Regions from separate parts of the Enterobacter cloacae complex sp. 385G4 genome, predicted to be linked through region 3. Evidence: predicted binding sites of a transcription regulator. Region 3 holds the regulator's gene; each other region holds the start of a gene.
What was found. Region 3 encodes LexA, which represses DNA repair genes until DNA is damaged. Its sites were predicted from a motif close to TNCTGTATGTACATACAGNA; they were not measured.

Region 1: AC2FAJ_RS09815 (DNA translocase FtsK 4TM domain-containing protein) is a predicted target of LexA. The motif match lies at 2,226-2,245, and genes of this name have one in related genera.
Region 2: sulA (SOS-induced cell division inhibitor SulA) is a predicted target of LexA. The motif match lies at 2,927-2,946, and genes of this name have one in related genera.

Annotation. Positions count from the first base shown of each region.
Region 1 covers NZ_JBXWDD010000002.1:402,134-412,323, reverse strand. The annotation lists gene AC2FAJ_RS09815 (DNA translocase FtsK 4TM domain-containing protein) at 1-2,148, opposite strand, end outside; gene lrp (leucine-responsive transcriptional regulator Lrp) at 2,284-2,778, opposite strand; gene trxB (thioredoxin-disulfide reductase) at 3,323-4,291, shown strand; gene cydD (heme ABC transporter permease/ATP-binding protein CydD) at 4,406-6,172, shown strand; gene cydC (heme ABC transporter ATP-binding protein/permease CydC) at 6,172-7,893, shown strand; gene aat (leucyl/phenylalanyl-tRNA--protein transferase) at 7,939-8,643, shown strand; gene infA (translation initiation factor IF-1) at 8,928-9,146, shown strand; gene AC2FAJ_RS09780 (hypothetical protein) at 9,217-9,666, opposite strand.
Region 2 covers NZ_JBXWDD010000002.1:482,825-493,014, forward strand. The annotation lists gene AC2FAJ_RS10085 (AAA family ATPase) at 1-285, opposite strand, end outside; gene matP (macrodomain Ter protein MatP) at 471-923, shown strand; gene ompA (porin OmpA) at 987-2,042, opposite strand; gene sulA (SOS-induced cell division inhibitor SulA) at 2,397-2,906, opposite strand; gene AC2FAJ_RS10105 (TfoX/Sxy family DNA transformation protein) at 3,124-3,750, shown strand; gene yccS (YccS family putative transporter) at 3,707-5,869, opposite strand; gene AC2FAJ_RS10115 (YccF domain-containing protein) at 5,889-6,335, opposite strand; gene helD (DNA helicase IV) at 6,459-8,513, shown strand; gene mgsA (methylglyoxal synthase) at 8,570-9,028, opposite strand; gene csgI (curli synthesis inhibitor) at 9,109-9,771, opposite strand; gene AC2FAJ_RS10135 (CoA-binding protein) at 9,945-10,190, shown strand, end outside.
Region 3 covers NZ_JBXWDD010000009.1:62,332-72,521, reverse strand. The annotation lists gene gntR (gluconate operon transcriptional repressor GntR) at 1-181, shown strand, start outside; gene gntK (gluconokinase) at 308-835, shown strand; gene gntU (gluconate transporter) at 839-2,179, shown strand; gene plsB (glycerol-3-phosphate 1-O-acyltransferase PlsB) at 2,286-4,706, opposite strand; gene AC2FAJ_RS19440 (diacylglycerol kinase) at 4,861-5,229, shown strand; gene lexA (transcriptional repressor LexA) at 5,338-5,946, shown strand; gene dinF (MATE family efflux transporter DinF) at 6,010-7,347, shown strand; partial or broken gene AC2FAJ_RS19425 (hypothetical protein) at 7,344-7,418, shown strand; gene AC2FAJ_RS19420 (CsbD family protein) at 7,468-7,677, shown strand; gene zur (zinc uptake transcriptional repressor Zur) at 7,725-8,237, opposite strand; gene AC2FAJ_RS19410 (cupin domain-containing protein) at 8,353-8,841, shown strand; gene AC2FAJ_RS19405 (conjugal transfer protein TraF) at 9,067-10,190, shown strand, end outside.

The DNA.
Region 1 (10,190 bases), on a different contig from region 3:
CTGCGGTGCTGGCTGCTGGTACTGCGGCGGCTGCTGTTGTGGCTGCTGCGGTTGCGCATACGGCTGCTGAACAGGTTGCTGCGGCTGCGCGTAAGTCTGTGCCTGCGGCGCTGGCGGCTGACGCACAGGCTCTGCTTCAGGCATCACGCTTGGGGTGAACAGAGGTTCGCTCGGGCCATCATCCACCAGATCTTTCATCGGCGAAAACTCGAAATCCGATAATGAGAACGGGTTCGCACCCGCTGGCTGTTCACCTGAGTAACGCTGCTGCTGGGTTGCCGCAAACTGACGCGCTAATTCAGCTTCAGCCGCGTCATCTTCGTCTTCCAGCATCGGTTCATCATGCTGATAGTCTTCGCCGTAGCGCTGATTCTGCTGCGCGGCGAACTGGCGCGCCAGCTCGTCCTGCTGCATTTCATCAGCATCATCTTCGTAGTCCGTCCCACGCGCTTTCTCTTCGGCCATCCGCTGGGAAGGCAGCTTGATCCCATAGGAGGCAAGCTCACGACGGGTTGGAACGCGGACGCGGTTAGGGCGAGGCAGTTGCGGACCAATTCCCTCTTTCACCTGCGGACGCGGCGCACCGCCCGTTGCCAGGCTAAAGACAGGTGCCGCCGCCGCTGCGGCTGCGGTAGCCTGCTTCACGCTTTCCGCTACGGGGGCAACAGCAGGCGTCGGGTCGACCGGTGGAACCGAAACCGACGGGGCTTTTGGAGCAGGTTCCTGCACCAGTTCAGGCACAGGCTGATACCATGCCGCCAGCTGTTCGCGCTCACGAGCACGGCGTTCTTCAACTTCTTCAAAATAGTACATTGGCGGACGAGACGGTTTCACCTCTTCCACCACCTCAGGTTCAGGCTGAGGCTCGACATAAGGCTGCACAGGTTCAACCGGTTCAGGCACGTACTCCTGATAAGGCTGGGCCACAGGCTGCTCATAGTGCGGCTGTTCATACTCAGGTTGCGGCGGCTGATAAGGCTGCTGCCACTGCTCCTGCTGCACGGGGATATAGCTCTCTGGTTCCGGCGCGATAACAGGCTCCGGCGTGTGGACACCCGGCGCGGTCTGCCAGGCAACCTGAGGCTGCTGAATAGCGGATTCCGGAGGCGGAACCGGCGCGGATGGCATCACGGCTTCGACAGGCGCGGCATACGCCTGTGATGCTGTCGTTGCGGCTGCGGCCGCGGCAACCGGCGCGGTAACGGTATGGCCGTTAAGCAGCGGATCGTATTCATCGAAATCACCCGGCATCGCACGGTTGCCGGAGAAAAGCACATCATCAGGATCGACTGCACTACCCGCTGCGCGGTACTCCACCTGCTCGTCTTCATCCATACGCTTACCGGAGAAGAGCGCCGCGTCGGTTTTACGTCCAAGCGGGTTGGCAAATTTTTCAGCAACGCGCTGGCGACGCGCCAGGGCACCGCGCAGAATACGGGCACGACGAGATTCACGACGTTGCACCGGCGCATCGTCTTCCTCTTCGTACTCATTTTCATATTCTTCTTCATCGACCCACGTATCGTCGCGGCGGGTACGGTTGCTCGCGAAGGTCAGTATCGTCAGAATAAAGCTGCCGATCTTTTCGGCAATGCTCACCCATGACCAGCCGGTAAACAGCGTCAGCCCGGCCGCCCAGATGCAGAGCAGCGCCAGCGTACCGCCGCTGCTGTGAAGCATCGGCTGTAGCGCAGAGCTCAGCAGGCTGCCAATCACCCCACCGGAGGCGAAGTACCAGATATCATCGGCATTAATCGCCGCCAGCCCGCAGGAGGTGAGGATCAGCGCCAGGGCGCCAATCAGGCGCAGGGAAACTGCAAAATAGTCGATGTAATCATCGTTCTGACGATGACGCCATGCAAACCAGCATCCGCCAATGATTATGACGGGAATGGTGTAGGCCATCACACCGAAAATGAAAAAGAGCGTGTCCGCAAGCCAGGCTCCGGGTACGCCGCCTAAATTATGGATAGGCTCATGCCACGCGGTTTGCGACCAGCTGGGATCGGAGGGGTTGAAACTGAGTAAGGCTGCCATCAGCCAGACGGCAAAAAGGGCAATAACGATCAGCAAAGCCTCGAGGAGACGACGTCCGCTGCTTAGCTTCGATAGTGTGACTTCTTTGTCTTCAGTGTATTCCTGGCTCAAGAAAGGCTCTCCAGGTATCAGGCATATCCTGCCTGTTTGCTAAAACGGACAACAGCGCCGGGGCTCCCCGGCACTGTTGCTGTATGGATTAACAGGAGTGTAATCAAACTACGCTGATTTTGCACCTGTTCCGTGTTAGCGCGTCTTAATAACCAGACGATTGCTCTGTTTGACCTCTTCCATCACCACATAGGTACGGGTGTCGTTCACGCCTGGCAGACGCAGCAGGGTTTCCCCCAGCAGCTTACGGTAGGCGGACATATCAGGCACACGGGTTTTCAACAGGTAGTCGAAATCACCGGACACCAGATGACACTCTTGAATTTCTTCAAGTTTTTGTACAGCGGCGTTAAATTGCTCAAACACATCCGGCGCACCACGATTCAGAGTAATCTCAACAAATACCAGAAGTGAGGCATCCAGATAATGCGGGTTCAGCAGAGCCGTATAGCCCTGAATAAAACCCTGTCTTTCCAGTCGGCGCACACGCTCAAGGCACGGCGTCGGGGAAAGTCCCACACGTTTTGAAAGCTCGACGTTGGAAATACGCCCATCCTTTTGCAATTCATTAAGAATGTTACGATCGATACGGTCGAGATCTTTGCCAGGGCGCTTCTTGCTATCTACCATTATTATTGTCTCTCTGTATTCCTTCCCTACTCCTGCCTGGACCCTGTGCACATCACTGTTCAGAGCCTGTACCCGTTAGTCATCACATCGCCTGGTTATGTATTAGACGCGATGCGGATTCGGGTTCTGTTGGTAAGAAGACCGCTGCCCGAAGGCTGTCACCGACATCACGTATGGCGTCTGTCCACGCCATGCGTAGATTTCACTGACACGGTAAAAATGGCATTTACGTGCATGCCTATGCGGCATACGGTTAACGCGGTTTTTTTTCTTCCTTGAATGTTTTCGCAAATGCGCAGGGGATTGTCAAAGCAAAACATCGTTTTTTAGTACAAGATGCCGGATATTCATTACGGGGGGGTATTAATCCTCATTTTACTGCTTTATAAACGAGCGGTTTTCAGTAGAAAATGTGACGTAACGGCACTGTATTCATCGGGCGCAGCTATTGCATATATCGAAAGCAAAATCCCAGTGCTCTTTTTTTACGGCAACAAATTCCCTACAATCCAGCCCATTGCCTGCCAACAACAATGGGGATCTCATGGGCACGACCAAACACAGTAAGTTGTTAATCCTTGGTTCTGGACCTGCGGGATATACCGCGGCGGTCTATGCTGCACGCGCAAACCTGCAGCCGGTTCTGATCACCGGCATGGAAAAAGGCGGTCAGTTGACCACCACCACGGAAGTGGAAAACTGGCCGGGCGACCCGAACGATCTGACCGGGCCGCTGCTGATGGAACGCATGCACGAGCATGCCGCCAAATTCGAAACCGAAATCCTGTTCGACCACATTAATAAAGTGGATTTGCAGAACCGTCCGTTCCGCCTGACGGGTGACAGCGGTGAATACACCTGCGATGCGCTAATCATTGCCACCGGCGCCTCTGCCCGCTACCTCGGCCTACCGTCTGAAGAAGCGTTCAAAGGCCGCGGCGTCTCTGCCTGTGCGACCTGCGACGGTTTCTTCTACCGTAACCAGAAAGTCGCGGTTATCGGCGGCGGTAACACCGCGGTGGAAGAAGCGCTGTACCTGGCGAACATTGCCTCTGAGGTGCATCTGATCCACCGTCGTGACACCTTCCGCGCCGAGAAGATCCTTATTAAGCGCCTGATGGATAAAGTGGCGAGCGGCAACATCGTTCTGCACACCAACCGTACCCTGGAAGAAGTCACCGGCGATCAGATGGGCGTTGCGGGTCTGCGCATTCGTGATACCCAGAACACCGATAACGTCGAAACGCTGGAAGTGGCGGGCCTGTTTGTCGCAATCGGCCACAGCCCGAACACCGCGATCTTCGAAGGCCAGCTGGAGCTGGAAAACGGCTATATCAAAGTGCAGTCCGGCATTCACGGTAACGCGACCCAGACCAGCATCCCGGGCGTGTTCGCTGCCGGTGACGTGATGGACCATATTTATCGTCAGGCGATCACCTCTGCGGGCACCGGCTGTATGGCCGCGCTGGACGCTGAACGCTACCTCGACGGACTGGCTGAACAAGGTAAATAATCTTTACAAGTCAGTAACAAACGTAAATAAAGGCGGCCACAGGTCGCCTTTATTTTTGCTCGCGTGTAACATGCAGATGTCTAATTTCTTATAACGTCACCTGCAAAATACGCAATGGAAAAAACCCGTCAACAAGAGTTAACACGCTGGCTGAAACAGCAAAGCGTTATTTCCCGCCGCTGGCTTACGATCTCCCGTCTTCTGGGGTTCGTTAGCGGTCTGTTGATTGTTGCCCAGGCATGGCTGCTGGCCCGCATTCTTAATCACATGATCATGGAGAACATTCCCCGCGAAGCGCTCCTGCTGCCCTTTATTGTTCTGATCCTGGTTTTTGTCCTGCGCGCCTGGGTGGTGTGGCTGCGTGAACGTGTCGGCTTCCACGCCGGACAGCATATCCGCTACGAGATCCGTCGTCAGGTGCTCGACCGCCTGCAGGAAGCCGGGCCCGCGTGGATCCAGGGTAAACCGGCCGGAAGCTGGGCGACGCTGATCCTTGAGCAGATCGACGATATGCACGATTACTACGCGCGCTATCTTCCGCAGATGGCGCTGGCGGTTTTTGTGCCGCTGTTGATTGTTATTGCCATCTTCCCGGTTAACTGGGTGGCGGCGCTGATCCTGCTGGGGACCGCCCCGCTAATCCCGCTGTTTATGGCGATGGTCGGCATGGGTGCGGCTGATGCCAACCGCCGCAACTTCCTGGCGCTGGGCCGGCTGAGCGGACATTTCCTCGATCGTCTGCGCGGGATGGAAACCCTGCGTATTTTTGGTCGCGGTGAAGCGGAAACCGAGAACATTCGCCTGGCATCACAGGACTTCCGCCAGCGCACGATGGAAGTGTTACGCCTGGCGTTCCTCTCGTCCGGCGTGCTGGAATTCTTTACCTCGCTGTCGATTGCCCTCGTGGCGGTTTATTTCGGTTTCTCCTATCTCGGCGCGCTGGATTTCGGCCACTACGGCACGGCGGTGACCCTCTCTGCAGGTTTCCTCGCGCTCATCCTGGCTCCGGAGTTTTTCCAGCCGCTTCGCGACCTGGGGACCTTCTATCATGCCAAAGCGCAGGCCGTTGGCGCGGCCGACAGCCTGAAAACCTTCCTGGAGACGCCGCTGGCGCACCCGGAGCGCGGTGACGTGGCGCTGAACGCTAAAGAGCCGGTAACCATCGACGCGAGCGACTTCTGCATTCTCTCGCCGGAAGGAAAAGTGTTGGCTGGCCCGCTGGACTTTAGCCTGCCCGCCGGAAAACGCGTGGTGCTGGTCGGCACCAGCGGTTCAGGGAAGAGTTCGCTACTGAATGCGTTATCCGGTTTTATGGCCTACACCGGTTCGCTGCGGATAAACAAAACTGAACTGCGTAATCTCGATCCCGACGCCTGGCGTAAGCAGCTCAGTTGGGTCGGACAAAACCCTCAGCTACCTGCTTCCACGCTGCGCGAAAACGTGCTCCTGGCACGCCCGGATGCTCGTGAAGATGAACTCCAGTCCGTTCTCGACCGCGCGTGGGTCAGTGAATTTCTGCCGCTGCTCCCGCAGGGTGTCGATACCGTGGTAGGCGATCAGTCTGCCGGGCTGTCTGTCGGCCAGGCACAGCGCGTGGCCGTCGCCCGTGCGCTGCTGAACCCGTGCCAGCTGATGCTGCTGGATGAGCCTGCTGCCAGCCTGGATTCACACAGCGAGCAGCGCGTCATGGCGGCCCTGAGCGCCGCTTCCCTGCAGCAAACCACCCTGATGGTTACCCATCAGCTGGAAGGCATTGCTGACTGGGATGAGATCTGGGTGATGGAAAACGGTCATATTGTTGAGCAAGGCAATTACGCCGCGCTTGTTGCCGCGCAGGGGCCGTTCGCCGCCCTGCTGGCGAACCGTCAGGAGGACATCTGATGCGTGCTCTGCTGCCTTATCTTGCGCTCTATAAACGCCACAAGTGGATGCTGACGCTGGGGATCGTGCTGGCGATTGTAACGCTGCTTGCCAGCATCGGCCTGCTCACGCTTTCCGGCTGGTTCCTGTCGGCCTCCGCCGTAGCCGGGTTCGCCGGATTATACAGCTTCAACTATATGCTGCCGGCGGCAGGCGTGCGGGGTACCGCCATTACCCGTACTGCCGGACGCTATTTCGAGCGGCTGGTCAGCCACGACGCGACGTTCCGCGTCCTGCAGCACCTGCGCATTTACACCTTCAGCAAACTGCTTCCCCTCTCCCCTGCCGGGCTGGCGCGTTTTCGCCAGGGCGAATTACTGAACCGTGTCGTTGCGGATGTCGACACGCTGGACCACCTTTACCTGAGGGTGATCTCCCCGATAGTGGGCGCGTTTGTGGTGATTGTGGTAGTTACGCTGGGGCTATCCGTTCTGGATGTTCCCGTTGCGCTGACGCTGGGTGGAATTATGCTGCTGACGCTTATCATTCTGCCGCCGCTGTTTTATCGCGCCGGGAAATCCACCGGGGAAAACCTGACGCGGCTGCGCGGGGATTACCGCCAGCAGCTGACCTCCTGGCTTCAGGGCCAGGCGGAGCTGACCATTTTTGGTGCCAGCAAGCGCTACCGTGCCCGAATGGAAAGTACGGAGCTGAACTGGCATGAAGCCCAGCGCCGCCAGTCGGAACTGACGGCCTTCTCGCAGGCGCTGATGGTGTTAATCGGCGGCGTGGCGGTGATCGCCATGCTGTGGCTGGCATCCGGCGGGATTGGGGGTAATACCCAGCCAGGCCCTCTTATTGCCCTCTTTGTTTTCTGCGCGCTGGCCGCATTTGAGGCACTGGCCCCGGTGACGGGCGCTTTCCAGCATCTTGGACAGGTGATTGCCTCTGCCCTGCGCATCACTCAGATTGCCGAACAGGAGCCTGAAGTCACGTTCAGTGCCGGGCAAACCACCGTGCCTGAGCAGGTGGCGCTGACGCTTGATAACGTGACCTTCGCCTATGACAAACAGGCGCAGAACGCGCTGGAGGGTATCAATCTTTCCGTTAATGCAGGGCAGCGGATTGCGATCCTCGGCCGTACCGGCTGCGGTAAGTCGACGCTGCTGCAGCTGCTGACGCGCGCCTGGGACCCACAGCACGGTCAGATTCGTTTTAATAACACGTTGCTGACTGATTTCAGCGAGCAGGCCCTGCGCAAGACCGTGAGCGTTGTTCCACAGCGCGTGCATCTGTTTAGCGCCACCCTGCGCGATAATCTGCTGCTGGCCGCGCCAGAGGCTTCGGACGATGATCTTCGCGCCGTACTGGAGCAGGTCGGACTGCAAAAGCTGCTTGAGGACGAAGGACTGAACAGCTGGCTGGGAGAAGGCGGTCGTCAGCTTTCCGGCGGAGAGCTGCGCCGTCTGGCCATTGCGCGTGCGCTGCTGCATGATGCACCTCTGATGCTGCTCGACGAACCTACAGAAGGGCTTGATGCGACAACCGAGAGTCAAATCCTTGATTTACTGGCAAACGTTATGGCAGGAAAAACCGTCCTGATGGTGACGCACCGCCTGCGCGGGCTGGCAAGTTTTGATCGGATAATTGTGATGGACAACGGACACATTATTGAGCAAGGTAGTCACGCAGAGCTGTTGGCGAAACAGGGTCGCTACTACCAGTTCAAACAGCGTCTGTAGACTATATTTGTAGCGTCCTCACTCGCGTACTGGAGTTTTGCTGTCATGCGCCTGGTCCAGCTTTCTCGTCATAACATCGCGTTTCCTTCGCCGGAGGGAGCGCTGCGTGAGCCCAACGGGCTGCTGGCCCTTGGCGGTGACCTTAGCCCTGCGCGGCTATTAATGGCCTACCAGCGTGGCATCTTCCCGTGGTTTTCTCCCGGCGACCCGATTTTATGGTGGTCTCCCGACCCGCGCGCCGTGCTATGGCCAGCGCAGTTCCATCTGAGCCGCAGCATGAAGCGTTTCCATGCTAAATCCCCATATCGCGTCACGCTGAATCACGCCTTTGGGCAGGTGATCGAAGGCTGTGCCGAAGATCGCCATGAAGGGACGTGGATCACCCGCGATATCGTCAACGCCTACCACCAGCTCCATGAGCTTGGCTACGCCCACTCCATTGAGGTTTGGGAAAAGGGGGAACTGGTTGGCGGCATGTACGGTGTGGCGCAAGGTACGCTGTTTTGCGGCGAATCGATGTTCTCCCGTGCGGTTAACGCCTCGAAAACCGCGCTGCTGGTCTTCTGCGAGGCCTTTGCCCAGCGCGGCGGACGCCTGATCGATTGTCAGGTGCTGAACGAGCACACGGCCTCTCTCGGTGCAGTTGACATCCCGCGACGACAGTATATTGAGCATCTGGACGCCTGCCGTCAGGAGAAGCTCCCGCGCGACTTCTGGATCCCCAGAACGCTCTTTATGCCCAATGCTTAAATGTTTTCCGCATATTTTTTGTGAGGGTGTTATAATTATGCCGCAGAGTAGCTTCTGCCTGTTGCCCCGCCGCCGTTTGGGACCCTCGCTTCAGATAACGTCCTGACGTTTATCTTGTCGTCTCCCCTTTACGAATGCGCTTCCTGTTCGGTTGTACCGTGACGCTTGGGCAATGCGCCGAAACTGTTTTGCTGCGTTTTAATCGCGCAATTCTTTACTTAATTGATGAATTTCGGCATTATCTTGCCGGTTCAAAACTTGGTAGTGATACCCCAGAGGATTAGATGGCCAAAGAAGACAATATTGAAATGCAGGGTACCGTACTTGATACGTTGCCTAATACCATGTTTCGCGTAGAGCTGGAAAACGGTCACGTGGTAACTGCGCACATCTCCGGTAAAATGCGCAAAAACTACATCCGCATTTTGACGGGCGACAAAGTGACTGTTGAACTGACCCCGTACGACCTGAGCAAAGGCCGCATTGTCTTCCGTAGTCGCTAATTTTTTCGCCTGTAATGGCAGATGAATATATAAAAGGTCGGGTTAATCCCGGCCTTTTTTATTTATGGCGTTAGTGTTGTTGCATCGGAAGATGTATTGTCATCCATGGTTGTACAGGAGCGATTAAATCCCCCGCCATAGAATGAGCCATGTCATGGAGTAATCCCGTCAGGTGCGGCAGCATATCGCGGTCAAAATGCGACACCAGCAGCACATGATTCAACGCCCGGCAGTAATCACACTTTGTATCTGTATCTTCCAGCAGCCACTCCTTTTGTCGCGGTTGTTCCGCTTCTTTCTCAAATTCCACTATCTGAAAATCACGCATTGATTCTGTGAGGCCGGTTTTTACCTCTTCCAGGTAGGCTCCGAGACAGCGGCAAACGGGCTGCGTTTGCGGGAGTGATTTGCAGTCGAGGAGGATTTCGGTGAGCAGTTTGCAGCGCTCGGCCAGGGTGGGGAGATCGGGGTTGAGGGAGAGTTCGGTGTAAAGTTGGGCGAAATTATTAATATCAGTCATATGTGATCCTTTATGCACGTAAGATTGTTTGTGCACACTTTCAGGACGCCAATCCCGGCACCTGATTTTGCAGGTGCGCCGCCATTTTATTACTGTGGATTTATCCAGCAACTAACGTCGAAAGAAACTGGAAAGCGCCTCGCAAAATTCCTCTGCGGCCTGATGCCCTCACCCCAACCCTCTCCCACAGGGAGAGGGAGAAAACACTAAAAACGACAACCCTGTTGCCGTTTTGCTTTTACCTTGGCCTGATGCCTCACCCCAGCCCTCTCCCACAGGGCTGAGGGATCCCCACAAAATAATACCAGCACGGACGACCCCCTCTCCCTTGAGGGAGAGGGCTGGGGTGAGGGGGAACATACGGCTCTGGTGGTCATTCCGTTCACTTTATGTTCCTTGCTACTCTGTAATGACATGACCTGTGAACGTGCCAGGGCGGCTCAATCGCCGCTTCGCGGTGCCTTGGGCTTATTCCTTCCGGCTTGTCGGGGACGAGCGGAAGGCAAACGCCTCAGCGATTTACA
Region 2 (10,190 bases), on a different contig from region 3:
CGCGATACGATACTGGCCGCCAAATACCGCGGTGGTGTCTGGCCGCAGCTGGCGCGTGGCATCCCCAAGCAGCGACAGATATTCCGCTTCTTCCGGGGCTTTCAGCAGCATGAAGGGCGATGTCGCCCACGGGCTTAACGTCTGCTCCAGCGCATAATGTAAGCGTGGTTGCGTATCGCTAAGGATGAATTCGTGTTCTTTTGCGAGATCGGGCTGTGCAAACAGTTCCTGATAGCTCTCGGCATCCGGAACAAGGTCACGCCATGCTAGTTTCGTAATGGTCAAAGTTGATGTTTTTTAGTCAGATGTAAAAGCGTGGAGTATACCGTAAGCGGGGGGCTCTACCCAAGCAGGATTGGTATTTCAGCAGGCGGATTGGCTGCAGTCACTCACAGGATATGATTTCTTTTCAGCAGATTGCTAAAAAACTGATATTCTGAACAGAGTTACGTGGTAACACTGAGATCGCAATGAAATATCAACAACTGGAAAATCTCGAAAGCGGCTGGAAATGGAAGTACCTGGTCAAAAAGCACCGTGAAGGGGAGCTGATCACCTGCTACATCGAAGCCAGCGCTGCGCAAGAAGCCGTGGATATTTTGCTGACCCTCGAAAATGAACCGGTACAGGTCAATGGCTGGATTGAGAAGCACATTAATCCTGCGTTGTTAAACCGGATGAAGCAAACTATCCGCGCGCGACGTAAACGGCATTTTAATGCTGAGCATCAGCATACCCGGAAAAAATCCATCGACCTGGAGTTCGTGGTTTGGCAGCGTCTGGCCGGGCTGGCACAACGGCGTGGTAAGACCCTGTCGGAAACTATCGTGCAGCTGATTGAGGATGCCGAACATAAAGAGAAGTACGCCAACCAGATGTCGTCGCTGAAAAACGACCTTCAGGCGTTGTTGGGCAAAAAATAGATTTTAGTTTTCTTCAGACAATAAAAAACCCCGCATGGCGGGGTTTTTTTATAAGACGATAACTTATGCCGCTGGCTGAGTTACAACGTCTTTAACGCCTTTAACTTCGATCTCTACGCGACGATCTGGTGCCAGGCAGTCGATCAGTGCAGCGCGAGCTTTAACGTTGTCACAGGTGTTGCCAGTAACTGGGTTAGATTCGCCCATACCACGTGGGGAGATCTTGTTAGCTGGGATACCTTTAGAGATCAGGTAATCAACAACAGACTGAGCACGTTTCTCAGACAGTTTCTGGTTGTAAGCGTCAGAACCGATGCGGTCGGTGAAGCCCAGAACCACTACAGAACCGTCTTTAGGATCCAGGTTGCTCAGCTGGGTGTACAGCTGATCCAGTGCCTGCTGACCTTCTGGTTTCAGGGTCGCTTTGTTGAAGTTGAACAGAACGTCAGACTTCAGAGTGAAGTGCTTGGTCTGTACTTCTGGAGCTGGAGCCGGCGCTGGAGCAACAACTGGTGCTGCATCTTCCTGCTGGCCGAAACGGTAGGAAACACCTACGCTCAGCATGCCGTTGTCTGGACGAACGCCAACGGTAGCACCGTCACCGATGTTGTTAACCCACTGGTATTCCAGACGGGTAGCGATGTCACGGGTCATAGCCCACTCAACGCCACCAGCGAATACTGGGGAAACGCCAGTGTCATGGTCGTCGCCAGCGATGTTGTTGCTGGAGTCTGCACGCCATACCATGCCGCCCAGACGGGTGTACACGTCCAGATCGTCAGTTACTGGGTAACCCAGTTTAGCGGTCAGCTGAACGCCCTGAGCTTTGAAAGCGCCATTGATGGTGTCGCCTTTGTATGGCATACGACCTAACCAGTCGTAACCCATTTCAAAGCCAACATACGGGTTAACCTGATAGCCACCGAACGCACCTGCACCAAGCTGGCTCTCGTGAGTAGGGCCATCGTTGTTCAGGCTGCTGTTGTACCAGCCAGTGTCATGGAACTGAGACCAGCCCAGTTTACCACCTGCATACCAGGTATTATCTTTCGGAGCGGCCTGCGCTACGGTAGCGAAGCCAGCCAGTGCCACTGCAATCGCGATAGCTGTCTTTTTCATTTTTTGCGCCTCGTTATCATCCAAAATTCGCCATGAAGGTCTCAAGAGAGAATCACGGTTAAATCCTTCACCGGGGGGCGTGGTCAAATATAAATCTACCGATATCTTCGGCTTAGGCCGAGCACCCCTGGCGATGTAAAGTCTACAACGTAGCTGAAAACTTACAAGTGTGAAGTCTGTCAGGCATATGAAAAAAAAAGTTCCGTATACCTATTATTTAACATTTTTAGAACGAATTTTGTGCAATAAAATTAAGGAGAACCGCACCAGACAAGCCTTGCCGCAATTTTGAGGCCGGGAACTAAAACCGCATCCTGCGGTCAAAAAAAATTCCAGGAAAAATCTTAATTTCACTCAATGATACAAATTTGAGTGAATTTTTAGCCCAGAAAGTTGTCCTCTGCGATAAGAATCTGGACGAACCGGGCGCATGATAAACCCGATCGCATTCCCTTCTTCAGCCGCTTCGGTCAGACGAAAATGTTCCTCTTCCGTCAACTCTTCCGGTAACCACCCGATCACCACGCTGTAATTTCCGGTGCGTAACGCGCGAATCATCGATTCGACGGTATCGCAGGGAGAAAGCTGGTTGATCTGCATAACCTTTGCCAGCGGCAGGCCTGCAGACTGCACCCATTGGCGGCTCAGTTTTTGCTGCGGCGTCAGCCAGAGCTGCCAGCGTGATTGCTGACCAAGCTGCTGTAATAACGGAAGCAGCAGGAGTTGGGTCAACAGAGGCTGGTCTTCACGGTAAACCACTTCACTAATAAGCCCCGTCGAAGCACCCCCAACGGTGTTCTGCGCGACAGTGCCCGCGGTAGAGGAGAGAGAAGTTGAGCGATTTGCATAGCCTGAAGTGTACATATTCATTCCAGCCCTGTAGTTACTGTATGGATATACAGTAACCCCTGCATGCATAAAGATCAACCTCATTTTCGGAAAGCGACTCGCAAAATTCATTCAATGTTGATGTCCTTCGAAAAATCATCTTGCTCAACGACGCTAAGTTGCCTATTTTCCTGCTAACGGATCCGCTAGTAAGAAATTTCGTTGTTACTTTATGATTTTGAAGGGAAATATCATGAAAAAGATATCTTATGAACGGATTTATAAATCCCAGGAATACCTGTCACCACTGGGTGAAATTCATCATCGCGCGCTGTTCGGCGGCTATACCCTGGCAGTGGATGATGCGGTTTTTGCCATGGTGTCAGAAGGTGAGCTCTACCTCCGCGCCTGTGAAGAAAGTGCGAAATACTGTGTGAAAAATGCCGCGTCTTTTTTGACCCTGATGAAGCGGGGCCGTCCGGTGCTTCTCAACTATTACCGGGTGGATGACGGGCTATGGCAGGACAGGGAGCGTCTGCTTCAGCTCTCCACTTTCGCACTTAATGCGGCAAGAAAAGAGCGTTACCAGCGGCATCAGCGCAATCGACTTAAGGACCTGCCAAACCTGACCTTTCAGCTGGAAGTGTTGCTCTTTGAAGCGGGCATCACCAACGAAGAAACGCTGCGGGCGCTTGGCGCTAGGGAGAGCTGGCTGAAGATGCGGGCGAAAAATAAAGCGCTGAGTATCAAAGTGCTATTCGCGCTGGAAGGGGCGATCGAGGGGCTGCATGAGGCGGCACTCCCGGCCGGCATTCGCCGGGAGTTGACGGAGTGGTTTAATGCGCTGCCTGAGCCACTGGAGAATCACTCCTCCAGGTAGCGATTTGTTGTTGCAGCCGGCAAATTTCTGGCAGCAGGGCGATGAGCAGGCCAATCTGCTGTAACACCAGAGGCGCTTTGCTGTCGTTTCCGGGCTCAAGATGCGCAATACGTTGGGTAAGTTCATCCAGCGCCTGTCTCACGCGCGGTTCATCGGCTGGCCGGTGATGCAGTGCATCATCGACATAACAGACCGCGTCATCCAGCAGATTGAGGATGCCCGGGTTGGTGAGTTTTTCGCGATGGGCGCCCAGCGTGGAAATATAGCTGGTGAAGGTATGGTTCAGGCAGAGCAGACGGAAAGCCGTCTCACGAATCTCGGCCGTGGCGCGAGGCTCCGTTGACATGTTAGAGACCACCGAGGCCAGTTCCGCATCGCTGTTGTGCGCATCGCGGCGCGCTATCCGGTAAGCCAGGCGGTTATCGCGGCCCTGATGATACTGCTCAAGGATGGCGTCCAGGTATCGGCAGTTGGCGTTCATAGCCCTGTCTAACACGCGCGGTAGATTACGGAAACGCCAGTCCGGCCAGATAAAGCTGACGGCGGCCCAGGCGATAGCGCAGCCAATCAGGGTATCGAGTACGCGGGGCAGGGCGACCTCGAACCCTTCACCCAGCAGGTTAAAGCAGAGCAGAACCAGCAGCGTGATGAACATTGTGGCATGGGCGTACTGCACGTTGCGAAACGCGAAGAACAACACGCCGGTGATCACGATCAGGATCAGCTGTCCTTCAATGGACGGCACGAAATAGAGCACCGGAAGGCCGATCGCGACGCCGACCAGGGTGCCGATAATACGCAATGCCAGGCGGTGTCGGGTGGCGTTATAGTTCGGCTGACAGACAAACAGGCTGGTCAGCAGGATCCAGTAGCCGTGGTGCAAACCGGTTATCTGGATAAAAGCATACCCCACGCATAAGACCAGGGACATTCGCACCGCGTGACGAAACAGCGCCGACTCCGGCGTGAAGTTGCGGCTCAGCCTTAGCCACATATCGCTCACGCTGTGCACGCTGTCATCTGCAAGCTGGTTATCCACCTCGCTGCCCGGCAGTGCCATCGCCTGCTCGGACTCAATCGTCGCCAACTGAGCATCAATCGCCCGCAGGTTGTTGAGCAGAAAACCCAGCGCTTTGATCTGTTCCGGTGACGTTCCGCTGGCCTGCACGCGGTCGAGCGCCGCATCAAGATGGCTAAACACGCGTTCGAAGCGGGAGTCGTGCTGATAGGGCGTGCGCAAAAGAATGGAGCGCGCGAGCTGCTGGCATGCCTGTGACTGCATGGACAGCAGGCGCTGAAAGCGGAACATGACGTCGCTGTAGCGGAACTTCTCGCGCAGGGCGGCATACTGAACGTGTGAGGAGCTGGCGCGCTCATGAATGTCCTGAGCGGCAAAATAGTAGTGCAAGGTTCTGCGCGTGCCGCGCTGGCCGCGATCCCCGCGCAGACGGGTAAGCAGCGAGGCTTTCGTCTGGTTAAGGGTGGCGACCAGCTGGCCGTTTGCCAGCGCCAGATCGTAAAGCGGCGCCTGGCTTTCTTCCTCGATATCCGGGTCGAACAGCCGGGATTTCAGTTCCAGATAATGGGCTAGCTGCTCATAGCTGCGGGCAAGGTTATCCTGCAGAGGACGAACCGGGAAGATTAGGTGGCCGGTTAACGTCAGCAGGTTATACCAGATGGCGCCCAACAGCAGCAGCACAGGCTGCTGATACCACTGGTCGTACAGGGAAACGCCCAGCATGGTGTAGATGGCGATCAGCAGGGCCCCAAAGGCGATAGTGGCATAGCGCTGCCCCAGACCGCCCAGCAAAATAAACCCGCTGGTGGAGAGTGTAAGGCCCAGAGCAAACAGCCACGGCCAGGGGAAAAGTAACTCAACGGACGCGGAGGCGATAAAAAAACAGACGAGCGTAATGACAAGATTCCGCAAACGCCCGGCCAGGCGATCGTCCAGATCCGCCAGCGCTCCGGCCACCACCCCCAGCGTGAGGGGGATGGTGAGCTTGACATCATTCAGCCACCACGGCAGGGCAGCCGTGCCGCAAAGCGCGATAAATATCCTGACGTTGTAGAGCCAGGCGCTGTTCCAGGTATAACGGCGAAGCAGTGGACTTAGCATAAACGCGGCCAGACCTTATTTACTGAAAACGACGACGTGCGTTCGCTTCACGCGCCGCCTGGGCCACTTCGACCGGAACCACCCTACGCCCGACGGGCCAAAGGGCGATGGCGGCGATCTTAAAGTTCGCGAGCCCGACCGGAATACCAATTATTGAGATGCACTGCGCAATACCGGCAAAAATATGCATGATGCACAGCCACCAGCCGAAGAAAATCAGCCACATAATGTTCAGCAAAGTTCCCCCCGTATTCATCAGGGCGCTTTTGCTCTCCGGGTTCAGCTCGTTAACGTGGATAGCTTCGTTACCGTAGGGGATGAACGAGAGTTTCGTGATTTCCCAGCAGGAACAGGTCAGGGGAAGGGTGAAGATCAGGACGATGCTCACCAGCGTGGCAAAAAGCCAGGAAAGGGTGGTGGCAAAACCGCCCAGCACAAAATTCAACACATTCAGAACGGTACGCATAAACCCTCACTTCCTTTCGATAAAATTAACGCCCAATGATTGTAACGTTTTTTTAGGCTGGAGCACCTTAAAACTGGCAGTTAAACTGTCAGGTAAATTATCTCTTCGTGGATTTGGCGGGACATGGAACTGAAAGCAACTTCTTTAGGCAAACGCCTGGCGCAACACCCCTATGACAGAGTTGTTCTGCTCAACGCCGGGGTTAAAGTCTCCGGAGAACGCCACGAATACCTTATTCCGTTTAATCAGCTTCTGGCTATTCACTGCAAGCGCGGGCTGGTGTGGGGCGAGCTCGAGTTCGTTCTGCCTGACGACAAAGTCGTGCGCCTTCACGGTACCGAGTGGGCGGAAACCCAGCGTTTCCACCATCACCTGAACGCGCTCTGGCAGCAGTGGAGCCACGACATGAGCGTGATTGCCGCTCAGGTGCTGCAGCAGGTGCTGGACGATATCGCGCAAAGCAACGCGCAGCAAACGTGGCTGACGCGCCAGCAGACCGCCGGTCTGCAGCAAAAGATTCGACAGGCACTTTCGGCGCTGCCGCTCTCCGTGACGCGTCTTGATGAGTTCGACAATTGTCGCGATGCCTGGCGTCAGTGCCAGGCCTGGCTGAACGATATGGATAAAAGCCGGCTGGCGCATAACCAGGCCTGGACGGACGCCATGCTCACCCAATACGCCGACTTTTTCAGTACGGTGGAGTCTTCACCGCTCAACCCTGCTCAGGCGCGCGCGGTGGTGAACGGCGAGCAGTCGCTGCTGGTGCTGGCGGGGGCTGGAAGCGGTAAAACGTCGGTGCTGGTGGCGCGTGCGGGCTGGCTTCTCACCACCGGGGAGGCCGTTGCCGATCAGATCCTGCTTCTGGCTTTTGGCCGTAAGGCGGCACAGGAGATGGACGAACGCATCCAGGAACGGCTGCACACCCGGGATATTACCGCCAGAACCTTCCATGCCCTCGCGCTGCATATCATTCAGCAGGGCAGTAAAAAAGTGCCTGCCATCAGTAAACTGGAAAACGACGCGCAGGCGCGACAGGCGTTGTTTATTAAAACGTGGCGTCAGCAGTGCAGTGAGAAAAAGGCGCAGGCGAAAGGGTGGCGTCAATGGCTGGAAGAGGAACTCAACTGGGAGGTGCCGGAGGGCAGCTTCTGGCAGGATGAAAAACTGGCGCGTCGGCTCGGCTCGCGTCTTGACCGCTGGGTCAGCCTGATGCGGATGCACGGCGGCTCGCAGGCAGAGATGATTGAAAGCGCGCCGGAGGCGATCCGCGATCTGTTTTCAAAACGGGTCAAGCTGATGGCTCCGCTATTGAAAGCCTGGAAAACCGCGCTGAAAGAGGAAAATGCCGTTGATTTCTCCGGTCTTATCCATCAGGCGATCGTCATTCTGGAGAAGGGGCGCTTTGTCAGCCCGTGGAAGCATATTCTGGTGGATGAGTTCCAGGATATCTCACCCCAGCGTGCGGCACTGCTCTCGGCGCTGCGGGCGCAAAATAAACATACCTCGCTGTTTGCGGTGGGGGACGACTGGCAGGCCATCTACCGCTTCAGCGGGGCGCAGCTTTCACTGACGACCGCCTTCCACCACTATTTTGGCGAAGGCGACCGCAGCGATCTGGACACGACATACCGCTTCAATTCACGGATTGGTGAGATCGCCAACCGCTTTATCCAGCAGAACCCGCACCAGCTGGCCAAGCCGCTAAACAGCCTGCGGGCAGGGGATAAAAAAGCGGTCACCCTGCTGGCGGATGACCAGCTGGAGCCGCTGCTGGACAAGCTCAGCGGCTATGCGAAACCCGATGAACGTATCCTGGTGCTGGCGCGTTATCATCACCTTAAGCCTGCTGCGCTGGAAAAAGCCGCTACCCGCTGGCCGAAACTGCAGCTTGAATTTATGACCATTCACGCCAGCAAAGGGCAGCAGGCCGATTATGTGATTGTGGTGGGGCTGAAGGAGGGCAGCGACGGATTCCCGGCTCCGGCCCGCGAGTCGGTCATGGAAGAGGCCCTGCTGCCGGTGCCGGAAGACTTCCCGGATGCCGAAGAACGACGTTTGCTGTACGTGGCCATCACCCGCGCGCGTCATCGCGTGTGGCTGCTGTTCAATAAAGAGGAGCCATCCGTGTTTGTCGATATTCTGAAGAGTATTGATGTGCCGGTGGCGCGGAAGCCATAACGGCGTCAGGCAAGATTTCCAGGCCGGGTAGACGTAGCCGCCACCCGGCAAAAAAGCTACTTCAGTCTCTCGGAAAGATAGCGCTGATAGTCCGGAATAAGGATCTCAACCGGCGAGTTAAACTGCGGTGATTCAATGATGAAATCCGCCGTTGACAGGTTCGTCGCCACCGGAATATTCCACACCGTTGCCAGACGCAGCAGCGCTTTGACATCCGGATCGTGCGGAACCGCATTCAGCGGATCCCAGAAGAAGATCAGCACATCAATTTTCCCTTCGGAAATCTGTGCCCCGACCTGCTGATCGCCGCCCATCGGGCCGCTCAGCATCGCATTCACCTCCAGACCCGTTTCGCGCTGGATCAGGTTACCGGTAGTGCCGGTCGCTGACAGGGCGTGCTTTTCCAACAGCGGCTGATGGCGGCGAACCCAGTTAAGCAGCATTTGTTTACAGTGATCGTGCGCCACCAGCGCAATATGTTTGCGTTCAGGCAGCGTGCGTGTTGTCAGTTCCATAATCATATCCATCAGGTTAACTGACTACACGATGACGGGAACCGTCTGACGCTGCAAGAGAAAGGCGTAAAAAATGTGGCTTAAGATGAAGGTTGTTGCTTTGCCCACTGTAAAAACCGGGCCCGCGTGTCGGGATCGGCCTGCTGGAACCAGAATTTAAGGCGCTGTTCCGTCAGGCTCTGGGACTGCGGCGGAATGACGTCCAGTTCCGAGACGCCGGATAGCAGCGTACTGTCGTCCGCCATCATGGTGGCAAACTGCGGAAGGGAGGCGCGTTTGCCGGCTTTGTTATAGACCTGCGTTGCGGCCTCGTAGTCCGGGCTTTTTGTGGCGCTGGTCAACGCCAGAATATCCAGCTTGACCGGGATCGGCATTGCATTCCCGTCCAGCAGCTCAACGCGCGGCGAGGCGTCGAAGGCCGCTGATTCCTTCTCCGTTTCAAGGCGAGGCAGGGTAATGTTCACCTGGCTGATTTGCCGGGTATTAAAGCTGACAATCAGCGGCGGAGAGATGTACATTCGCTGCTCATGGTTAGTCAGGCCGATTGCTTTTTCGACCCGGAACACCAGCTGATGCGGCCCGTTATCTAACTCAATGCTGTCAGCTCCGCGCAATAACGAGCTGGAAACCTTTTTCCCGTCCAAAACCAGAAGATCAATGTCGCCAGAGAGCCGAAGCGTGGTGGCAAAAACGCAAACCGGCATCGCTAACGCAATCAGAGCAGTGGCAAAACCGGTTTTCATAGAAGGCTCCCGTCAGAGATACTGTCGCCGCATTAATGTATCTAAATCTTTCGATAATCACGTTTACTAACATATAGACATATTTTGCCGTTTTGCCCTCATACATCTGTATGGGATGGATGGTTGAGATGTGCGCTTTGGCGTACACTTTTAAAAAAGCCAGGAGAAAAACCATGAAAGAGAACGATATTGCCGAGATTCTGACATCCACGCGTACCATTGCGCTGGTGGGCGCGAGCGATAAACCCGACCGTCCCAGCTATCGGGTGATGAAATACCTTCTCGATCAGGGCTATCACGTCATCCCGGTGTCGCCAAAAGTGGCGGGGAAAACCTTACTGGGCCAGCAGGGTTATGCCACGCTCGCTGACGTGCCGGAAAAAATTGATATGGTCGATGTCTTCCGTAATTCCGAGGCT
Region 3 (10,190 bases):
CGGCTTCCACGGCCACGATATTGGTCAGGTGATGGAGCCGCGTCTGGCGAGCGTTCTGACACCGCGTGAACGCATGGGCCGCATTGGCGCAGAACGCCTGCTGGCGCGCATTCGTGGAGAGACGGTTACCCCTAAAATGTTAGATTTAGGTTTCACCTTGTCACCGGGTGGATCTATTTGAACTGACAAATTTGAAGTAGCTCACACTTATTCACTTCGCGCACGTTTGGATATTGCTTCTCTTTTGCCCCGGCAGGACAATGTTACCGATAACTGTTACCCGTAACAATTGACTGAGGGACACCCTTTGAGCACGACTAATCACGATCACCACGTTTACGTCCTGATGGGCGTGTCCGGTAGCGGTAAATCTGCCGTGGCGAGCGAAGTGGCGCATCAACTTCAGGCTGCGTTTCTTGATGGTGACTTCCTCCATCCGCGCAGCAACATCATGAAAATGGCCTCCGGCGAACCGCTGAACGATGACGACCGCAAACCGTGGTTGCAGGCGCTGAATGACGCCGCGTTCGCGATGCAGCGCACCAACAAAGTTTCCCTGATCGTCTGCTCCGCGCTGAAAAAAAACTACCGCGACCTGCTGCGCGACGGCAATCCGAACCTCTCGTTCATCTACCTGAAAGGCGATTTCGGGGTGATTGAAAGCCGTCTGAAAGCGCGTAAAGGCCACTTCTTTAAAACCCAGATGCTGGTGACGCAGTTCGAAGCGCTTCAGGAGCCGGGTGAAGATGAAAAAGACGTCTTAGTGGTTGATATCGATCAGCCGCTGGAAGGTGTTGTAGCCAGCACCATCGAGGTCATTAACAAAAGGCAGTAAGTTTTGAGTACATTAACGCTAGTTTTGACAGCAGTGGGTTCGGTATTGCTGCTGCTGTTTTTAGTGATGAAGGCGCGTATGCACGCCTTCGTTGCTTTGATGGTGGTTTCTATTGGTGCAGGTCTCTTTTCCGGTATGCCGCTCGACAAGATCGCCGCGACGATGGAAAAAGGGATGGGAGGCACGCTGGGCTTCCTGGCGATTGTGGTCGCGCTGGGCGCGATGTTTGGCAAGATTCTGCATGAGACGGGCGCGGTCGACCAGATTGCCGTCAAAATGCTCAAATCCTTCGGGCACAGCCGCGCGCACTACGCGATTGGCCTGGCCGGTCTGATTTGCGCACTGCCGCTGTTCTTCGAAGTGGCGGTGGTGCTGCTCATCAGCGTCGCCTTCTCCATGGCGCGCCATACCGGCACTAACCTCGTGAAGCTGGTCATTCCGCTGTTTGCGGGCGTGGCGGCGGCTGCGGCGTTTCTGCTGCCAGGGCCGGCGCCGATGCTGCTGGCCTCCCAGATGCACGCCGATTTTGGCTGGATGATCCTGATTGGCCTGTGTGCGGCCATCCCGGGGATGATTATCGCCGGGCCGCTGTGGGGCAATTTCATCAGCCGCTACGTCGAGTTGCACATCCCGGACGACATCTCCGAGCCGCACCTGGGCGAAGGCAAAATGCCGTCATTCGGCTTTAGCCTTTCTTTGATCCTGCTCCCGCTGGTGCTGGTGGGTCTGAAAACCATTGCCGCGCGCTTTGTGCCGGTCGGTTCTACCGCGTACGAATGGTTTGAGTTCATCGGTCACCCGTTTACGGCGATTCTGGTGGCGTGTCTGGTGGCGATTTACGGCCTGGCGATGCGCCAGGGTATGCCGAAAGACCGCGTGATGGAGATCTGTGGTGCCGCGCTGCAGCCTGCGGGTATTATCCTGCTGGTGATCGGTGCCGGCGGCGTGTTCAAACAGGTGCTGGTGGATTCCGGCGTGGGCCCGGCTCTGGGTGAAGCACTGACCGGAATGGGCCTGCCGATTGCGGTAACCTGCTTCGTGCTGGCTGCGGCGGTGCGTATCATTCAGGGTTCCGCCACCGTGGCGTGCTTAACCGCCGTGGGTCTGGTGATGCCGGTGATTGAACAGCTCAACTACTCCGGTGCCCAGATGGCCGCGCTGTCTATCTGCATCGCGGGCGGGTCAATTGTGGTCTCTCACGTTAACGACGCTGGCTTCTGGCTGTTCGGCAAGTTTACTGGCGCCACCGAAGCGCAAACCCTGAAAACCTGGACGCTGATGGAAACCATCCTCGGCACCACCGGGGCCATTGTCGGGATGATTGCCTTTACGCTGCTGAGCTGAATGCGGTGATTTAACAAGGCTCAAAACTAAGGCCCGGTAGCGTTAGCGCTTACCGGGCCTTTTTTATTATCCAGGGCATCAGGCCGGGCCATAACCCGGCATTGTGTTACTCGCCCTGCGTGGCGCTCTCAATCGTCAAGCGCACATCCGAGGTAATCAGTTCAGCCAGCATCTGGTAAACCTTCAGCGTCTCTTCCGGCTCGGCATCGCCCGTATCGCTGATGAAGCCTTCGTCACGCAGCGTCAGCACCAGCGAGCTGAAGACCGCTTTGTCGAAGAATTCCGGGGCGTTAATGCCGTGCAGAACGGACAGGCGCTGCGCCAGCGTCCGGCTCTCTTTCTCCAGCGTGCCGCGGTTGATGGACGGGTTCGCGCTCAGCAGCCAGAACGTAATGGCGTAGCGCTGCAGCGTTTCGCGCGCACCGGCCGCCAGCAGTTGCAGGGTACGGGAGCGTGACGGATTGATGTGCAGCTCGTCGTTCGCAACGGTGATCAGCCCCTGACGGCGCAGCTCTTCCGTCAGTTTATCCAGCTCAACGGCCAGCTCTTCCTTGCTCCAGCGCAGGAATAGCTCCGCTTTAAGCATCGGGTAGAGCGTCTCAACGTGGCGCAACAGCTCCTGACGTGAAATACGGCGATGCTGGGTGATAATGGCCGCCATGAGCGACGGCAGCATTAGCATATGAGCGATGTTGTTGCGGTAGTACGTCATCAGTACGGCCTGCTCGCGCGGCAGAATGATGATATCGCCGATCGTATCTTTCTCGACTTCGAACTTATTCATCTGCAGCGCGTGATCGATAAGCTCGCTGGCGGTAGCAGAAGGGGCTGTCGAATCAACCGAGTACGGCACGTTGCGCATCATGTCCAGATAGCAGTCCAGCTGCTCCGTGAGCTGTTCACGGGTCAGGGAACGCTGACGTGAAGCAAGCAGCGCCGTACAGCACAGGTTCATCGCATTGGCCGCACCGGCGTTGTTAATGCGCACCATCAGCTCGGACGCGATACCGTTCACCGTTGGCGTCAGCCAGGCCGGACGCACCGCTTCGATAGGATCGATAGACTCGCGCCAATCCGGAACATGATGGTTCAGATACGTCATCAGCGGCATCGGCTCGCCAAAGTTTACGTAGCCCTGACCCAGGTTGCGTAACTTGCTCAGGCCGCGCAGCATCTGCGGCAGGCTCTCTTTCTCTTTGGTCGCGCCGCGCAGTTCTTTGGCGTACGTGCCCACTTCCATCACGTGCTCATAGCCAATGTAAATTGGCACAAGCGTGATTGGACGCGTACCGCCGCGCAGCATCGCCTGAATGGTCATCGACAGCGTGCCGGTCTTCGGATCGAGCAGACGACCGGTACGGGAGCGCCCGCCCTCCACGAAGTACTCTACGGAGTAGCCGCGGCTGAACAGCTCGCCGAGATACTCGCGGAACACGGTGGAGTAGAGCTTGTTGCCCTTGAAGGTACGACGAATAAAGAACGCACCCAGGCGGCGGAAAATCGGGCCTGCTGGCCAGAAGTTCAGGTTAATACCGGCGGCAATGTGCGGCGGTACCAGTCCCTGGTGATAGAGCACGTAGGAGAGAAGCAGGTAGTCCATGTGGCTGCGGTGGCAGGGGACATAGACAATCTCATGACCATCGTGCGCCAGCTGACGTACACGCTCAGCGTTATGCACGTTGATGCCCTGATACAGGCGGTTCCAGGTAAAGCCGAGAATACGATCGGACAGGCGAATCATCTCGTAGGAGAAGTTCGCGGCAATCTCTTCCATCAGCGCAATGGCATTCTGCTGGGCTTTCTCATGGGAAATTTTCTTGCTGCGCGCTTCGTCTTCAACGGCGCGGGCGATCGCTTTGGAGGCCAGCAGCTTGTTGAACAGGTCCTGACGCGCCGGAAGACGTGGCCCTACGGCCGCCAGGCGCTGACGGGCGAAGTGCATACGCGCCACGCGCGCCAGTTTTTGCGCGATGATCTTGTCAGTGCCGTGCTCGTCCGCCATTCGGCGAAGGGAGACGGAAGGGGAGAAGCGCACAAAGCTGTCGCGTCCCAGCCAGGAGACCGCGAAGAACTTCTGAATGCCGTTAAGCATGCGCAGCGGCGGGTTCTCTTCGCCTTTTTCGCGGCCCGGACGGCGACCAAACATCACCGATACCGGCACCATCTGCACATCCAGGTCAGGATTGCTGCGGTGCAGGTCGAGATAGTCGTGGAACAGCTTGATGGACTCTTCTTTCGGTGTGTAATAGGTAAACACGCGCGGCCCGCCGTGAATGAACACGTAGCGCGGCAGCAAAGTGCCGTCAACTTCCAGTGGTTCAAGCGGATCGGGTAAATCATGCGCCAGACACTGGGCACGGAGCGTTAGCAGGTCTGCCTTAGAGTTATAAGGCAAAACGTACATAATAGGGCGCGACGTATCGAGCCCCAGTTCCAGCGCGGGTTCTGCTGGGATAGACTTGCTTTTTACCAGTATGCTTAATGGTAAATTAAGTAATTTGTAGTAAATTCGTGGCCAGCCGGACATAAACGATGTAAAGCCTCTGGTTAATAATGCAATTGCGGCGCAAGGATAACAGAAAGCGCGCAAAATTTCTGTTGTTACCCGTCATACTTCAGGCGGCAGCGAAACGCGCTGCAGCTCCTGTTACTGACGCTCTTTTTTAAAAAAGGTTCTTTTAATGGCCAATAATACCACTGGGTTGACGCGTATCATCAAAGCCGCCGGCTATTCATGGAAAGGTTTCCGTGCCGCGTGGGTCAATGAAGCTGCTTTTCGCCAGGAAGGTGTCGCCGCTATCGTCGCGGTTATCATCGCCTGTTTCCTTGATGTAGATGCCATTACCCGCGTGCTTCTCATCGGTTCCGTACTTCTGGTGATGATAGTGGAAATTCTCAATAGCGCTATTGAGGCCGTGGTCGATCGAATCGGCTCTGATTTTCACGAGCTCTCTGGCCGCGCGAAAGATATGGGCTCCGCCGCTGTCCTGCTGGCGATTATCACCGCAGCCATTACCTGGGTCACGCTGCTTTGGTCACATTTCCGATGATGCTCGAGGAATAATTAAGTCCCTGGTTTTTTGTGCAGTTTTTGGTTCCAAAATCGCCTTTGACTGTATATACTCACAGCATAACTGTATATACACCCAGGGGGCGGAATGAAAGCATTAACGACCAGGCAGCAAGAGGTGTTTGATCTCATTCGGGATCATATCGGCCAGACGGGTATGCCACCCACGCGTGCGGAAATCGCGCAGCGTCTGGGTTTCCGTTCTCCGAATGCTGCCGAGGAACACCTGAAAGCGCTGGCGCGTAAGGGTGTGATTGAGATTGTGTCAGGCGCGTCGCGTGGTATCCGCCTGCTGGTGGAAGAAGAGACGGGCATTCCGCTGATAGGCCGCGTTGCCGCAGGTGAACCGCTGCTGGCACAACAGCATATTGAAGGTCACTACCAGGTCGATCCTGGTATGTTCAAGCCGAGCGCTGATTTTCTGCTGCGCGTTAGCGGGATGTCGATGAAAGACATCGGCATTCTTGATGGCGACCTTCTGGCCGTTCACAAAACGCAGGATGTGCGAAACGGCCAGGTGGTGGTTGCGCGCATTGATGACGAAGTGACCGTTAAGCGCCTGAAAAAACAGGGTAACACCGTTCAGCTGTTGCCCGAAAACAACGAGTTCACCCCGATTGTGGTCGACCTCCGCGAACAGAGCTTCTCTATTGAAGGTCTGGCTGTTGGCGTGATTCGTAACGGCGAATGGCTGTAATCTCTTCCTGACAGGCTACGCTTCCGCTGTAGCCTGCTTCATTTACCCTTCCCGGTATCTCTCATGTCACTGCTGACGGCATCTGATAAGGCATTGTGGCGTCTTGCCCTGCCGATGATTTTCTCCAATATCACCGTGCCCTTGCTGGGTCTGGTCGATACGGCCGTTATTGGTCATCTCGATTCCCCTGTTTATCTTGGCGGCGTGGCGATTGGCGCGACGGCAACCAGCTTCCTGTTTATGCTGCTGCTCTTTTTGCGTATGAGTACTACCGGGCTCACGGCACAGGCGTATGGTGCGAAAGATCCGTTACGTCTGGCGCGTGCGCTGGTGCAGCCGCTGATCCTGGCGCTTGGCGCGGGGGCGCTCATTGTTTTACTGCGCACGCCCCTGATAGACCTTGCGCTCCATGTCGTTGGTGGCAGCGAGGCGGTACTGGAGCAGGCGCGTCGCTTCCTGGAAATCCGCTGGCTCAGCGCGCCCGCTTCGCTGGCAAACCTGGTTCTGCTGGGGTGGTTACTGGGTGTGCAATACGCCCGTGCGCCAGTGATTTTGCTGGTCGTGGGAAACCTTCTCAACATTGTGCTCGATCTCTGGCTGGTGATGGGCCTGCATATGGACGTGCGCGGGGCGGCACTGGCGACGGCGATTGCCGAATACGGAACCTTACTCATTGGGCTGTGGATGGTCTGGCGCGTGCTGGCCCTGCGCGGGATATCCCTCGTAATGCTGAAAACCGCATGGCGCGGCAATATCCGTAAACTGCTGGCGCTCAACCGTGACATCATGCTGCGCTCGCTTCTGCTACAACTCTGTTTTGGCGCATTGACGGTTTTTGGTGCCCGTCTTGGGCCTGAGATCGTCGCGGTGAATGCGGTCCTGATGACATTGCTGACGTTTACCGCCTACGCGCTGGACGGCTTCGCCTACGCCGTTGAGGCGCATTCCGGGCAGGCGTACGGCGCGCGGGAAAGTGGCCAGCTTAGGGATGTCTGGCGGGCAGCCTGTCGACAAGCGGGACTGGTCGCGCTGACGTTTGCACTGATTTATGCCTGTTTTGGCCGTCACATTATTGCATTACTCACTTCGATCCCGGCTTTACGCGAACTGGCGGACCACTACATCGTCTGGCAGGTGATCTTGCCGGTGGGGGGAGTGTGGTGTTATCTGCTGGACGGCATGTTTATCGGTGCGACGCGCGGAGCGGAAATGCGCAACAGTATGGCGGTTGCGGCGGCGGGGTTTGGTTTGACGCTGCTGACGCTTCCGTGGCTGGGTAATCACGGTTTGTGGCTGGCGCTTGCGGTCTTTCTCTCCCTGCGCGGCCTCTCGCTTGCCTTTATCTGGCATCGCCACTGGCAAAATAATACCTGGCTTCCTTCCCGTCACGATATATCGTGACGGTTAAAGATTCCGAATATGAAATCAACTGCCGAATCCTCAACTACAATTATTATCACGTCCAGCAGAAAAGAACGTAACGGACGTTACGACCCGACGCTTAACTAAGAGGACACGATGATGAATAAAGACGAAATCGGCGGCAACTGGAAGCAGTTCAAAGGTAAAGCGAAAGAACAGTGGGGTAAGCTGACTGATGACGATATGACCGTCATTGAAGGCAAGCGCGATCAGCTTGTCGGTAAAATTCAGGAACGTTACGGCTACGCGAAAGATCAGGCGGAAAACGAAGTCAAAGACTGGGAAACCCGTAACGACTACCGCTGGTAGCGCTGAATGACCCACACAGGCGGCTCTAAGCCGCCTTTTTTTTGTCCTTAACGCGGCTTTTTCTTCACCAGAATAGTGTGGTCGTGCTGACACGCATCCTGATGCCGACAGGCTTCCACCTCAACGCATGCAGAACACAGCCCGTGCGCTTCAATCACGTTATGACGCAGGGCAAAACCCATTTTTGCCGCCAGCGTGTGCATAATGTCCTCTACGCCTTCCGCTCCCTCTTCTTTCACTACGCCGCAACGATCGCAGATAAACATGGCCGATGTATGCGTTGGCTGATCGAAAAGATGGCACAGGACATAGCTGTTTGTGGATTCGACTTTATGCACAAACCCTTGTTCCAGCAGGAAATCCAGCGCGCGATACACCGTGGGCGGTTTAGCCTGCGGCTCGCTTTCGCGAAGCAGGTCGAGCAGATCGTAGGCGCTGATCGCCCCCTGTTGCAGGCTCATCAGGCGCAAGACTTCAAGGCGCTGCGGGGTCAGGCGCACATTGCGTTGCGCGCACAGCTTTTCGGCCTGCGCTAACAGCTCTTTTGTGGACTTATCCATTTAGCACCTCGGATGTTCTGGGAAATAAAACCCTCACTTTATCATGTTCTGGCAAAAACACCGATATCCGCCAGGCTGTGCTATACCTGACGCATCGCAAACCGGGAATGTAACCATGAAAAAACCAGACTGTATCAAGCACTGGCGCGACGTAGAAGGGCCAGATGACGCCACCTACCCCGACAGTAACGAGCTTTTTTCCATTGGATCGCCGCTGGCGCGCAGCCTGGGCCTCAGGCGTATAGGCATTCATCATGAACGTTTACCGCCGGGGCGTCGGACGTCCTATCCCCATGCGGAAAGTGACGAAGAAGAGTTTATCTACGTGCTTGAGGGCTATCCTGAAGCCTGGATTAATGGTTATTTGTGGAAACTCGAACCCGGAGACAGCGTGGGCTTTCCCGCCGGAACGGGGGTGTGCCACACCTTTATCAACAACACAGAGGAAGAGGTTCGGCTACTGGTGGTGGGGGAGGCCAACAAGAAGCACAACCGCATCTACTATCCGCTCAATCCAGTTTATGCCGCCACGCGGGAAGATCGCTGGGTAGACCATCCGCCACAGTTTTTTGGGCCGCACGATGGAAAACCTGGGAAAAAATAATTTCCTCTTCTATAAATATTGAGGGCCGTCACAAATTACAACAGGCCGTAAGGAAGTTTTACTTAGGGAATGAATTAGCGGGTCTTTTTATCTTTATTCACAGCAATAGTTCGCGCCTGTTTGGGGGATAACAGACAGGGGTTATTTCATAACAGACTATAAGACGGGCATACTGTGAAAAAACATTTTAAATTTTCGGTGGTTAGCATCGCTGTCTCCTTGTTTATGGCAAATCAGGCGGGAGCAGCCAATACCTGGACAGAATCACGTAGCGACGCGATGGGGGGCACCGGCGTTGCTTCGGGCAATTATGGTAGCGGGGCGTTAATTAACCCCGCGCTGCTGGCAAAGGCAAAACCGGACGATGACGTGACGGTTATTTTGCCGTCCGTTGGGGTGCAGGTAACGGATGAGGACAATCTTCAGGATGAGATTGATACCATCAACGACAAAATCAATCACTATAAGGATGTGGTTGATAACCTTACGCCAATCGAGGTTATTACTAATCCTTTAGGCTCCATCAACCAGTTCCAGGGCGCGGCCAAAGATCTGGCCGATGAGCTGGACTATCTCAAGGGCAAAACCGCTCGCGCGACGGCAGGAGCAGGCCTTGCCGTGAGTATCCCTAACGATGTGCTTTCCGTGGCCTTTATGGCGAAAGGGTACGCCCATGGCCGGGTAAGTTCGTCTATCGACCAGCAGGATATTGATTATCTGCGCGGTATTCAAAGAAGCAATCTGGTGGCTGCCGGCGTTGCCCTGGACGCTGCGCTGAACGGCACGGACCAGATCACTAAAAACCTCAACTCAACGGCGTCCGGTCGGGCGGCGATTATCTCCGACTACGGTATTGCCGTTGCCCGCCAGTTTGACCTTGGCGGCGTTCCGGTTTCCGTGGGCGTGACGCCAAAACTGCAAAAAAGCTGGATCTATAACTACACCACCTCGATCTACGATTACGACAGTAATAAGTGGAACGATAGCCGCTACCGTACAGACGATACCGGCTTTAACGTCGATGCCGGTATTGCCGCTGATTTTGGCGAAAACTGGACGGTCGGCGTGAGCGGGCAAAACCTGATGTCGCGCGATATCGACACCAAAGATATCCGCATCCGCAACGGGCGTACGGGGGAAGTGGTGAGCTATAAAGACACCTACCAGATCCGTCCTCTGGTGACCGCGGGCGCTGCCTGGCACAACGATCTAGTGACCCTGACCGCCGATGGCGATCTGACCGAAACCAAAGGCTTTAAGAGCGAAGATACGTCGCAGTATGTTGGGGTCGGTGCTGAAGTGACTCCGCTGAGCTGGCTGGCGGTGCGTGCCGGTTATCGTGCGGATAT